2 linked regions of the Candidatus Thiodictyon syntrophicum genome follow. The protein of the gene in region 1 binds, or shares a complex with, the protein of each later gene. Links are inferred from orthologs where the notes say so. Each region holds a gene or a part of one and is shown on either strand. Other genes may lie near its edges.

The links.
Region 2: the proteins of dinB (region 1) and dnaN are in contact, whole or in part, in a solved structure (PDB 1OK7), measured with the Escherichia coli proteins. The link is inferred for Candidatus Thiodictyon syntrophicum from one-to-one orthologs.

Annotation. Positions count from the first base shown.
Region 1 is NZ_CP020370.1:1,069,910-1,076,358, forward strand. What follows is about bases 1-2,891. They hold dinB (DNA polymerase IV), read left to right. Parts: upstream 1-770; coding sequence 771-2,012; downstream 2,013-2,891. Other genes in these bases: THSYN_RS04710 (ATP-binding protein), read right to left, coding at 1-642; THSYN_RS04720 (IS1 family transposase), read right to left, coding at 2,692-2,891. Outside these bases: more of THSYN_RS04720, read right to left, coding at 2,892-3,702; THSYN_RS04725 (hypothetical protein), read right to left, coding at 3,787-4,128; THSYN_RS04730 (abortive infection family protein), read right to left, coding at 4,128-4,865; THSYN_RS04735 (class I SAM-dependent DNA methyltransferase), read right to left, coding at 4,862-6,449. UniProt on the Escherichia coli protein: Poorly processive, error-prone DNA polymerase involved in translesion repair and untargeted mutagenesis. Copies undamaged DNA at stalled replication forks, which arise in vivo from mismatched or misaligned primer ends.
Region 2 is NZ_CP020370.1:120-6,650, reverse strand. What follows is about bases 3,071-6,043. They hold dnaN (DNA polymerase III subunit beta), read right to left. Parts: upstream 5,121-6,043; coding sequence 4,020-5,120; downstream 3,071-4,019. Other genes in these bases: dnaA (chromosomal replication initiator protein DnaA), read right to left, coding at 5,316-6,043; recF (DNA replication/repair protein RecF), read right to left, coding at 3,071-4,005. Outside these bases: THSYN_RS00025 (lysophospholipid acyltransferase family protein), read left to right, coding at 1-282; gyrB (DNA topoisomerase (ATP-hydrolyzing) subunit B), read right to left, coding at 328-2,739; more of recF, read right to left, coding at 2,920-3,070; more of dnaA, read right to left, coding at 6,044-6,531. UniProt on the Escherichia coli protein: Confers DNA tethering and processivity to DNA polymerases and other proteins. Acts as a clamp, forming a ring around DNA (a reaction catalyzed by the clamp-loading complex) which diffuses in an ATP-independent manner freely and bidirectionally along dsDNA.

The sequences.
Region 1 (6,449 bases):
CAGGTCTTCAAGCTGGTTCAACCCCGAAAACAGGCTGACCTTGCTGAATTTGGTCACCCCGGTCATGAAGACGAACTGGATATGGGCATCCTGTGTCTTCATGGTCGAGTAAAGATTCTTCAGCCCCTCGCGCAACACCGCGATACGCTCCGGATGCTCGATGCTGTCGAGGATCGGCTTGTCGTACTCGTCGACCAGGATCACCACGCGCCGGCCGCCGGCCTCATGGGCGCGGATGATCAACTCGGCAAAGCGGCCGGCGATGCTGGTGGACTCGCAGTGGATGCCCAGACGACGCTGATTGAAGCCCAGCAACTCGTGGATCGTCTCATCCAGACCCTCGGGGCTCTGCACCACCCCCCCGGCAAAATCGAGCCGGATCACCGGATGGCGGCGCGACCAGTCCCAGTGGGGGTGGATGTCGAGCCCCCGAAACAGGGCCTCGCTGCCCTCGAACAGTTCCTTGAGCGTATCCAGAAACAGGCTCTTGCCGAAGCGGCGCGGGCGCGACAGAAAGTAGTATTTGCCCCCGTTCGCCAGGGCCAGGGCGTGCGCCGTCTTGTCGACATAGGTGTAACCCTCGGTGATGATCTCGCTGAAGGTCTGGATGCCGATCGGGAGTTTTTTGAGGGGCGGATTCATGGTATCTGTAGCGAAAGCGGGCGCAGGATGGTTCCGAGTCTAGACCCAGCCGCTGGCTATCGCCAGCCACCCGATCCGCAGCTTCCGGTAGGATACCGCTTGCCGTCACCACATCGAGCGCCAGGACCATGAGCACCGCAACCCCGCGCTGGGTCATGCACCTGGACATGGACGCCTTCTACGCCGCGGTCGAGCAGCGCGACGACCCGACCCTGCGGGGACGCCCGGTCGTGGTCGGCGCCCAGCCCGGCGGGCGCGGGGTGGTGGCCACCTGCTCCTACGAGGCCCGGCGCTTCGGCATCCACTCGGCCATGCCCATCAACGAGGCCCACCGGCGCTGTCCGGACGCGGTCTACCTGCGTCCGCGCATGGCGCATTACCTGGAGGTCGCCCGCCAGATCCGCGCGGTCATGGCCGCCTGTGCCCCGGTGGTGGAGGCGATCTCCATCGACGAGGCCTTTCTCGACGTGAGCGGGCTCGGGCACCTGGTCGGCCCGCCGGAGACCATCGGTCGGCGGATCAAGGAAGCGATCCGCGCCGCGGTCGGCCTGACCGCCTCGGTCGGGATCGGCCCGAATCGGCTGGTGGCCAAGATCGCCTCGGACTTCGGCAAGCCGGACGGGTTGATCGTGGTGCCCCCGGAGCGGGTGCTGGACTTCCTGGGCGGGCAGCCGGTCGGCGCCCTGCGCGGGGTCGGCCGCCGGACCCTGCCCCTGCTCACGCGGCTCGGACTGCGCACCGTCGCCGACCTGCGCGGGTTGTCGCTCACCCGGTTGCAGGCCGAGTTGGGGCCCCGCGCCGCCACCAGCCTTTATCAGCAGGCGCGGGGCATCGCCTCCGATCGGGTCGGGGAGTGCGCCGCCCGCAAGTCGCTCTCCAAGGAAACCACCTTCGGGGTGGACGTCGCCGATCCCCAGGTGTTGCGCGACACCCTGCGCGACCTGGCGGCCGAGGTCGCCGCCGCGGCCCGGCAGGAGGGGATCGCGGGGCGCACCGTGACGCTGAAGATCCGCTTCTGCGGCTTCGAGACCCATACCCGACAGCGGCGGCTGCCGCGGCGCAGCGACGACGCCCGCACCCTGTTCACCGCCGCCTGGTCGCTGTACGAGGCTGGCCGCTGGGAGGGCAAGCCCGTGCGCCTGATCGGGCTGGGGATCGCCGATCTGGGGACCCCGGAGCCGGTCCAGCCGGACCTGTTCGACAGCGCGGCCGAGCGCCCCGCGGACAGCGACCGGGAGCGGCGTCTCACGGTCGCGGTCGAGCGTATCCACGCGCGCTTCGGCGCCGGTGCCTTGCGCCGTGGGATGTCCGCAACGGACCAGATGGACCCGACCCGATGTCTGCATCAGACACCGGAGGGTCCGCAATAGCCTTGACCAAAGCCGACCGTGTGGGGGCCAGGGCGGAGGCATGAACTGGCCGGAGTCGCGGTGTCCGACCCGCGTCCGGTTCGGCCTCGTCAATATCCGATCGTTATGGTAGGAAATAACGATTTCAGCTCTACTCCGGCGCAACCTATAGTTCAAACCGTAGGCAGGCGACAAGGAGTCGGAGTGCTGATCCTCACGGATCGACCCCCGCAACCCCTGGTCCAGCTTGCTACACGAACCACAGACACGGCCCAGCCATCTGATTTGAGGTTACTGACATGAGTGACGCGACCCTCCGTTCCAAGACCAACACCGCCATGTGGATGGCTGTCGCCATCTGCCTCGTTCCCCTCGTGCCCTATGCCCTGGGTGGCATGGGCGGATAACCGCGGACTTCGTGGAACTGAAGAAGGCGGCGCGAGCCGCCTTTTTTTTGCGTGGGTCAGTTCAGACGAGGGCAAACAGGCGCAACATATTTTCGTCTGGCGAAAAATCAGGTGCTGCGGTGAGTTACTGCGAGATGCTGTGCGTTATGGTGGGCTACGGTGAAGTGTTGTGAGGCGCCGATAGGTAATACCCAGGCAGGCGTTCACGGCAGACGAAAAATTATAGCGCCAGCGGCCCTAAAAGGCACTGGTTCAGTTTGGTTCTTCCTTATCCTTATGTTTTTGTAGTATTTTTATAACCTGGGCTGTCGAACTCTAAGGACCTCATCCCACGAGAGTCCCTGCTGGAGAATCCCCAGAGCCACCGCAGGAACCTGTTTTGTCGTGAAGTGGCTGCGAATAAAGTTATGGACAATCCACAACATATCCAATGTTCTTTGCAAACCAGAAATGCTCTTCGCGTACGTATTCGTTCGGCGGCGATAAGCAGAATTCTTTCGCCGAAATGAAGCGTTCGATGCTTCCAAATGATTAGCATGAATATCGGCTGGCGTCACATCTTGATCGGTTTCTGGATGCTCCGGATGAGGGGTTTCGTATTTGGGACGCGAGTGCCCCGTTCTATCAGTTCCTTTCCCTTTATTCTTAAGGCGCACCTTCACACCGCGACGAAGCACTTTCGGTGGGCGGCCGCGTTTTCCGGTTCGCAATACTTCGTGGCAAATTTCAAACAGGAGATTGCCATACCGACGTTCCCCGTCGGTGACTAGAGTGACATCGCCAGTACGCAGAATGACATCTCTAAGTATTTGTATTGCATATGAAAATAGACTGCGATCCTTTTTCCCGCACTGAAGCGCCCAGATAAATCGACTTGCCCTTTCCATCAGTACGATCGTCCAGCCTTCACAATCCTCCGGGGGGACATTCCTATTCACTTTCGTATAAAGCTCATCACCTTCGATCAGTTGCTCAATAAAGGTGTGCGTCAGGGCATATATGACCAGCACATCCTTGCAATCGGCCAGGCGACGCTCCCATAGGAGCAACGTATTCTTCGCAATCGCGAAGGCCCGGCAGGCGGCGTTCAAGCCGATCCCCTCAGTGCGCGTTTTGAGCACTTGAATGATGAAGCTGGTCGGTTTCCTGAGCCTCTCGATAAGGGTGGCTTTGGTCTCGGAAAAGAGCCTATTGCAACTTTGACATCGCCACAGCAAACGCGTACCGTTATGACCGGTTTGATACGTCTTGTGATGCCGACAATTCTGTGAATTGCAATGAGGGCATGTCCATTGTCCGTTCAAGAAGTTCTCACTTATTCAAAAAGTGACGGAAACCCGCGCCGAACTAGATATATTACATATATTTCAATGTCTTGTAAACAGGAATTATACTGAACCAGTGCCTCCCTCCCTCCCTCCCTGCAAATCTATTCCCAGCCGCTGGCTGACCAGGCCCGCGTACTCCGACCATTCCGCGTCGTCGAGCCCGGCGGCCATGCCCAGCCGGCGCAGGTTCGCGCGCAAGTCGGCTTCGGCTGCGATGTGGGCCAGGGGGCCGGGCTCGCCCTTGGGGCGGGCGAGGACGTGGCCGTCGGGGGTGACGACCAGCTCGGCGAGGGCCGGGGTGGTGAACTGGCGCTCCAGGACGAAGCCGAGGATGGCGGCGAGCTGGAGGCTCATGTTGGGAAAGCGGGTGGGGGAGAGCTTGTCGGGGAGGGTGATGGTCATCAGGTCTTTCTCTCGCCGTCTAAGGCGGTCTCCAGCAGGAACAGTGCAACCGCTGCCATGGCGTTAATCGCGAACCTCGCATGAACGGGTTTGAGCGGGGTACGGTCGTCGGTTTGCCCGTGTGCCGCTCCATACTTGGTCCGCAGGGTTCCGACGGCGGCAGAGATGTTGCTGACCGCCCCGAGGATGCGCTTCATTTCCACTTCGGCGGCGACTTCCGGAGCAAGATTGAGTGCTTTCGTTGTCTCTGTGATGAGAGACTGGATAGCCTGATTCGAGGGGATCGCTTGGCCGACCTGGGCCAGAATCGCCTTGCATACGCTCTCCAGCGTGGCGCATGCGCTCGCAATCGCTTGGGCGGGATCGCTCGCCACGCTGGAAATCGCACGGTCCAAGTCGCGCCGACACGCGATCAGCCCGCCCTGGCTCAAGACCCCGTGCAACGCTTCGGCGGCGGGAGCTAGGTCGAGCTCATCGGCGGCCATCTCGCCTTCGTAAGTGAGGGAATTTATTATTGCTGATAGATATTTCAGGTGGGGACCATCACTACCCATCATTAGATGCAAATCATTATGCGGTATCAACCCCCTGTTCTTCATTGCTATTAGACACTTCGCATCGAGATCAAACTCGCGAAGATCTTCCGTCGACTTACCCGCGGCTTGGAATTCTTTCCGACCTCCGCGAATGTCCCGCAACAGCCGTTTCATCCGATCATCGAGTCCGAACGTGCTCATTGATGCGTCTCCTGCTCCTGCGACCGCTCCAAATTCAGCGCCAGCAACCGCCGCAAAATCTCCTCCTCCGCCATCCCCGCCCCGTAGTCCCCCCACCCGTAGGCCGCCGCCACGGCCGCATCAAGCGCCTGGTGAGCGTGGTCCAGCCAGGTCGGGCGGGCGTTGTAGAGGTTGGTGAGGGTGCGCTTCTTCAGGTCGGCCGCGTGCTCGGGCTTGGGGATGATCCGGTCCGGGTAGCCGTCGACGACTTCGGGCACTCGGTCCACCCAGCCCGGCGGGTTCAGCCAGGCCTCGCGCAGGGCGTTGAGCCGGTAGGCAGCCTCGGCGATGCCCAGGGCGGCGGCGCGGCGGTCGGGGGCTTCGGGCGGGAGGATGACGCCGGAGTCAAGGGCCTCGGTGGGGCCGGCGGTGTCGGCGGGGTTGAGGCCGGGGGGGAAGGGGAAGGTCTCGAAGGTGGTGGTTGGGGTGTAGCGCGGGCGATCCTCAAGGCTCGTGCCCATCCTTAAGGACCAAAGCTCGTGAAACCGCGAGTGCAGGATGCCGAAGGTCGTGTCGTCGGACCGGGCAATGACCACCAACTGCTTGTCCGGGCAGAAGGAGCAATCCAACCACTTAAAAACCCGGTACTTTGCTAAAGTTGGAGTCACGATAAAGCGATTCAGCCGAGCAATCGCGGCACGCATTCCCGGCCTAGACTCTGCATGTATCCACCACCTCTGTCGGTAGGCCTCGCGCCTATTCGAGGAGCGAAAATTCTCGACATTTTCTTTGAGATAAGCGAAGGGCATTTCATACAAAGAGGCGTTATCCAAAGGAAGGTCGGTTCCAAAATCGACAATCCAGAGATCGGAAGGTCTTTTGGTTATGTTAATGCCATTTGCCCAAGGCTGCAAAACATCGCTATTTGATCGGTCGTGAGGATTGGGAAGTCTGAGCCAGGCCCGCGCAACGTCGCCATGAATCTCGAACTTTCCGTTTTTCTGAGTACCCAGAAAAGCGACCCCGAGGTTCTCTGGAATCGCCTTACTCCGGATTATCGTCGATTCTTTCTCATCGTGTCCGGCTGTAAGATCGGCATGAATAATCATGACCTGCTGACCATTCAGCATCGCTCCCTGCCTCTCATCGGTCTCTATCAGAGAGGGCTCAAGAGCGCCGATCAAGCACACCAGGCTAACCCTTACCGCCGCTCCCTCATTTACCCAAGGCTCGTCGCTCCAGGCGTTGAAGATCCGCCCACTCTCGCAAATCCGCCCCAGCACCTTGCGGTTAGCACCTCCCCGGATGCTGTTAGTCGCGACCAGACCCGCATAGCGCGCACGCCCGACCTCAAGCTCTGCGCGTGCCTTCTCGAACCAGTAGGTGACCAAATCAGCCCCGCCCGGAACACGCCCTTGGTAAAGCGACCGCAGGCGCGTGACGTACTCCTCTCCCAGACCGCCGAGCATCTTCTTATCACCCAGAAACGGCGGATTCCCCACGATGACATCCGCCACCGGCCACTCCGGTTCCGTCCCGTCCGGGTTCACCACCGCGTCCCGCTGCTCGATGGTATTCAGCGGCTTCAGGATCGGGTTCTTCGAG
Region 2 (6,531 bases), 1.1 Mb from region 1 along the record:
CCGCCCGGTGAACGGGCTTCCTACAACGTCGGCGGCGCCCTCCTCGCACAGCGCAGCGGCTACCCGATCTTGCCGATAGCCCATAACGCCGGGGTATTCTGGGGTAGGCGCAGCCTGATTAAACGGGCGGGAACTATCCAACTGGTCATAGGCGAGAGTATCAACAGCACCGGTAAGAGCGCCCAACAACTGAGCCGAGAAACGGAAAGCTGGATTGAAGGAGTCGTTGCCCGCCTACCAACACGCGCCGATTTACAGCGCAGTCCTGCGCAGTCCGACTAGCCAGATGCGCGCACTTCAGTCACTGAGCGGGATGAACAGTGCCCGCTAGACATCGAGATGCTCCACATCAAGTGCGTGGCGTTCGATAAATTCCCGTCGCGGCTCGACATTGTCACCCATTAGTGTGGTAAAAATCTGATCCGCCGCGACCGCGTCTTCTACCGTCACCTTGAGTAACCGGCGTCCCTCCGGGTTCATGGTCGTGTCCCACAACTGCTCCGGATTCATCTCACCCAGCCCCTTGTAGCGCTGCATACTATATCCGCGCTGTGCCTCTGCCAGCAGCCAGCGGATTCCATCACCAAGATCGATAATATCCTTCCTGCGTTCGCCACGTGCCATCTGGGCACCGGGCTGCAATAGGCCCTCAACCTTCTCCCCAAATTCAGCGATTCGCTGATAATCCGCGGTGAGAAAGAAGTCGAGTGGGATTTGTTTTGTTTCTGGAATCCCATGTATCAAGCGAGTTAACTTTAGGAAGCTCCCCTTTTGGGATTCCCCTTGTTCATAGGTCAGAATAAAGCGAAGCGACGAATGGGCCAAATGGGGTTCATTGAGACGTTGCGCAAGTCCGCGGCACCAGGTTGCCATGCTCTCGGAATCCTGGAGATTCAATGAGTCCAATCGCGGACTGCGGACCAATTCATGCAGAAGGCTTGGATCATAGCGAGACGAGAGGCGACGCGATATCCCCTCGAAGATCTGATACTCCCGAGCCAGTGATTCCAAAGCAGTCGCTGCCAGCGCAGGTGCATCGGCGGCAACATACAGGGCTGCCTCATCGAGGGCCGCCTGGAGCATAGCCGCGTTGAGCTCAGCATCGTCCAGTAGGTAGTCTTCCTGCTTGCCTTTCTTGAGCTTATAGAGCGGCGGCTGGGCGATAAAGATATGCCCACGATCGACCAGTTCCGGCATCTGGCGGTAAAAAAAAGTCAGTAAGAGCGTGCGGATGTGCGCCCCATCGACGTCGGCATCGGTCATAATGATGATGCGATGGTAGCGTAAGTTCTCCGGATTATACTCATCGCGTCCAATGCCGCAGCCAAGCGCGGTGATCAAGGTCCCGACTTCCGCTGAAGAAAGCATCTTATCGAACCGCGCCTTCTCGACGTTGAGTATCTTCCCCTTCAATGGCAGGATAGCCTGAAAACTGCGGTCACGCCCTTGCTTCGCCGATCCACCTGCTGAATCCCCCTCTACGAGGTAAAGTTCAGATTTTGAAGGGTCCTTTTCTTGGCAATCGGCAAGTTTTCCCGGTAGGCCGGCGATATCCAAGACACCCTTGCGGCGCGTCATTTCCCGAGCTTTCCTTGCGGCCTCTCGTGCGCGCGCCGCGTCAAGCATCTTTGCAGCGATAATCTTGGCCTGGGCCGGCTGCTCCTCCAGAAAGGCGTTGAAGTGGTCTACCACCAGCGATTCGACGGAAGCCTTAACCTCCGAAGAGACGAGCTTTTCCTTCGTTTGCGACGAGAATTTCGGATCATGGAGTTTGACCGACAGGACGGCCGTCAGACCCTCCCTGGCATCATCGCCGATTGCCTTAATCTTTTGTGTCTTCTCCAGTCCTTCCCGCTCGATATAACCGTTGAGCGTTCTCGTTAACCCGGCGCGAAAGCCAGCCAGATGGGTTCCGCCATCGCGCTGAGGGATATTGTTGGTGAAGCAGAATATCGTTTCCTGGAATCCCTCATTCCATTGGAGAGCCAATTCCAATGCGATACCCGCGCGTTCAGCGGAGAAATAGATGACACTCGGGTGGATCGGGGTCTTATTCCGGTTCAAGTAATCAACAAATGCACGAATACCACCCTGGTAGTCGAAAATGTCCTGGCGGCCACTCACCTCTTCAGAAAGTACAATCCGCACGCCGGAGTTCAAGAACGAAAGCTCACGGAGGCGCTTGACGAGAATATCGTAGTGGAAATCGAGATTAGAGAAGATCTCGGGTGATGGATAGAATCGGACATAGGTGCCCGTCTCGGAGGCGTCGCCGATTTCACGAAGGGGATAAAGAGGTTCCCCCATCGCATATTCCTGGTCATAGCGCTTGCCGCCTCTTGCGATGCGCAGGATCAAGCGCTGCGAAAGCGCATTCACCACTGACACCCCGACTCCATGTAGGCCCCCAGAGACTTTATAGGAATTGTCGTCGAATTTACCGCCGGCATGCAGCACGGTCAGGATAACTTCCGCCGCGGAGCGGTTTTCCTCCGCGTGAATATCTACCGGAATGCCGCGGCCGTTATCGCTGACGCTAACAGACCCATCACGATGCAAGGTGACAGTTATCTCAGTGCAATAGCCCGCGAGTGCTTCGTCGATGGAATTATCGACCACCTCAAAAACCATGTGATGGAGTCCGGTCCCATCGTCGGTGTCGCCGATATACATACCTGGGCGCTTGCGAACTGCATCCAGGCCCCTCAGAACCTTAATATTTGTTGAATCGTATGTCATTGCAGTGTCTGGTCTCGCAAGATAGTTGGCCTGGGACAACCAAGCGGTCGAGCCTAACGGGACTCAGAAAGGTTGTTCGCACCGTCCTGGACGCCGGCCGATGCGCAATTATACCCGATCGCAAGAATCTGTTTTGCCACGTATCGGCACACGCTACACAGAGGTTGGCTGGACCGATCGTCATGATAGGTCAACGACCGTCCCCCGTTCCACGTGGAACAACCGAGTGTCGGACGGGAGACCTAGCACCTCAAGACCGTCCGTATCTCCCACGCGCGTGTAAATGCATTGTCCGCCGGTAGAACGAAAGAGGCTACAGAGGATTCCCCACGAGCGACTATCCAGATCTGCCCAAAGGTCGTCCAGCAACCAGACCGAACCATAGCCCAGTCTAGACATCTGAACTCGCTCAAACGCTAGCTGCAAGAGGCACACCACGATCTTTGTCTGTCCCCGGGACATCGGAAGTTCACCATCCCGGTTCCGCAGCGAAAAGTCTGCTCGATGCGGGCCGACCCGTGTATGACCCGATATCTGTTCCCCGCCGGAATCTGCAGCGACCGCATCAGCGAGATGCACCCCATCCGGCCACCCAGACCGAAAGGTCAAAGTTATCCCCTTAAGAAAGGGAAAACCTTCCGCGAGAACCAAGAAAGCCTCACGCAGATCGCTGAAAAGTCCTTTCCTCGCTTGATCGAGATCAACCCCCAAGCGAACAAACTCATGGTCCCACAGCGGGCGACCGCGAGCCCCAGAGCGCAGCCAGGCGTTTCGCTGCTCCAGCACCCGCTTGAACGCCCTCAGCACCTCAGATCCACGCTGTTCCACGTGGAACAAATTGAGATCGAGGAAGCACCGTCTAACCGCTGGCTCACCTTCAAAAAGCCGCCCGGAACCCTCCCCAATCAGCCGCACGACGAACCACCTGGCAAATTCAGCACCATCACCTACCATGACGCCCTTCACGTATCGCGCTCTCACAGTCCTCTTGCGGAGATACGCCAACTGCCAAACCGCGTCCTCACCCCCTTCCCGGATATCCCCCACCACCCTCGTCACTTCCTTGCCCAAGGACGTCAGGTCACCACTCCTTCTCCCTCTAAAACTTTTGCCCCGCGCCAACAAATACACCGCTTCCAACACCGATGTCTTCCCAGACCCGTTGGCCCCAACGAAAAGCGAGCAGGGACCCCTGATATCCACCTCAGTGTGCTCAATATTCCTGAGCCCGTCGATCCTCAGCAGTTCCACGCTCGCGCTAACCATCGTCCCATCTGCCCCTAAAGCCTCATCGGCATCACGACATAAGTCTCACCCACCGCACCCAGCCCCCGCCAGAGAGAACTGCTGCTTCCATCGTCGAAATGAACCTCCACTTGACCGGTGTCAACCGCCGCAAGGAGATCCGCCAAATAGGCGACGTTGAAGCCGATCACGGTCGACTCACCGCCATAATCCAACTCCATCTCCTCCACCGCCTCTTCCTGCTCAGGATTATGCGCCACAAGCCTCAACACCCCCGCTTCAAAGGAGACGCGCAAGCCGCGATATTTCTCATTTGAAAGAATCGCCGTCCGCGAGAGCGCCTTCTTCAGCAACTCCCGATCCGCGATCGCCACCTTCGACAGTCCGGCCGGAATCACCCTGCCGTACTCTGGATACCGACCATCAACGAGCTTCGACGAGCACACCGTATCTCCCAGAACGAATCGTATCAACCGCTCCCCAATCTCAATCCGAACCGAATTTGACCCAAAGCTCAGCTGTCTCCTGAGCTCATTCACCGTCTTGAATGGGATGATCACGGCCCGACTCTCGGGCACGTCAAGCGCACAGGCATGGGCATAGGACGCGAGTCGGTGCCCGTCCGTCGCCACTGCGCGCAGGCCTGATTCATCGAGTTCAAGCAACAAGCCGTTCAGATAATACCGAACGTCCTGCTGCGCCATCGCAAACGCCGTCTTCTCGAAAATTCGCTTCAGAATCCCTTCTTCAATCTCCATCACCAGTTCAGGCGACACCGCCTCCATCAACGGAAAATCCTGCGCCGGCAGCGTTCCCAAGACGTATCTCCCGCGTCCCGCCGTCAATACACAGCGATCGCCGGCAATCTTCAGGCGCACTTCCGAACCTTCCGCGAGGGAACGGACAATATCCCCCAGTTTGCGCGCAGGCACGGTCCCCTCCCCCTCCTCAATCACATCCGCCAAGCAACGGGAGCGGATCTCGATCTCCATATCCGTTCCAACGATTATCAACCCACCGTCCTGTGCCCGTAACAGCAGGTTGCCCAAGATCGGCAGCGTTTGGCGTCGCTCGACCACCGCTACCACCCGACTCAACACCGGCAGGAGTTGCTCCCGCCCGATCTTCACATCCATACCGCTGCCCCTCTTAAAAAGTAGAAAATAAAATATAGTCTGTAGTTATAAGGCCTGTGGAAATGTGTGCTACACACTTTTCTCCATAGGTTTCATTGCACTGCAATCACGCCTGAGCACTCTGAGGCGCTGATCAACCTGTGGACAACTGCCCCGCAGAACCCGCTCCGGATACCATACCCAGGTTATCCACAGTTAGGACGACAGGCTTCTCAACAAATTCTTGAAATCCTCCTCAACCGCAGGATCACTATCCCGAAGCTCCCGGATTTTCCGCGTTGCATGGAGCACTGTAGTATGATCCCGCCCGCCGAAGGCACTGCCGATTTCAGGCAGGCTGTGTTTCGTCAGTTCCTTGGCCAAGGCCATCGCAATCTGCCGCGGCCTGGCGATTGAACGACTGCGTTTGGCCGACAGGAGGTCCGTGCTGCGAACCTTGAAATATTCACAAACCGTCTTCTGTATACTGGCGATCGTCACCCGTTTGTCTTGTGCCGCCAACATATCCCGTAGCGTCTCCTTGGCGAACTCCACCGTGATTGCCCGGCCGGTAAACTGGGAATTTGCCACGAGGCGCCGCAGCGCTCCTTCCAATTCTCTGATATTGGAACGGATGCGTCGGCCAACGAAAAAACCCACATCCTCCGGGAGCACAATGCCGAACTGGCTTGCTTTACTCTGAAGGATCGCGACGCTTGTTTCCAGGTCGGGAGGCTCGATCGAGACCGTCAGCCCCCACCCGAATCGCGACTTCAGACGTTCTTCGAGGCCGACAACCTCCCGAGGAAAGCGATCACTCGAGAGGACGATTTGTTGCCGGGACTCAAAGAGCGCATTAAAAGTATGAAAGAACTCCTCCTGCGAACGTTCCTTACCGGCGAAAAACTGCACGTCGTCGATCAGTAAGGCGTTCAGGGAACGGTAGGTCTTCTTGAACTCATCGATCCGGTTGTGCTGTAAGGCGCGAATCATCTCCGCCACGAACCGCTCCGAGTGCAGATAGGTCACTTTCGCATTCGGGTTGCTCTCCAGCAGCATGTTGCCGACTGCGTGCATCAAGTGCGTCTTGCCCAGTCCAACACCGCCGTAGATAAACAATGGATTGTAGGCAATACCGGGATTTTGGCTGATCTGAATCGACGCCGCCCGTGCCAGTTGATTTGACTTGCCCTCCACGAAACTGGCAAAACTGAATTCCGGGTTGATGTTTGCTTCCGCGCGCCGCTCGCTCAGTGCAGAGGGCTGCATCCTGATCGCGGAGGAACCCGGTCCGGGCGCGCCCGTCGGGCGATCGAGCCCGCCGACATCAAATCTCAACTGGGTAATGGTTCCCTCGCTCGTGTGACGACATAGTTCAAGCAAACGTTGTTCATAATGCTGCCGCGCCCAGTCCTGCACGAACTTATTGGGC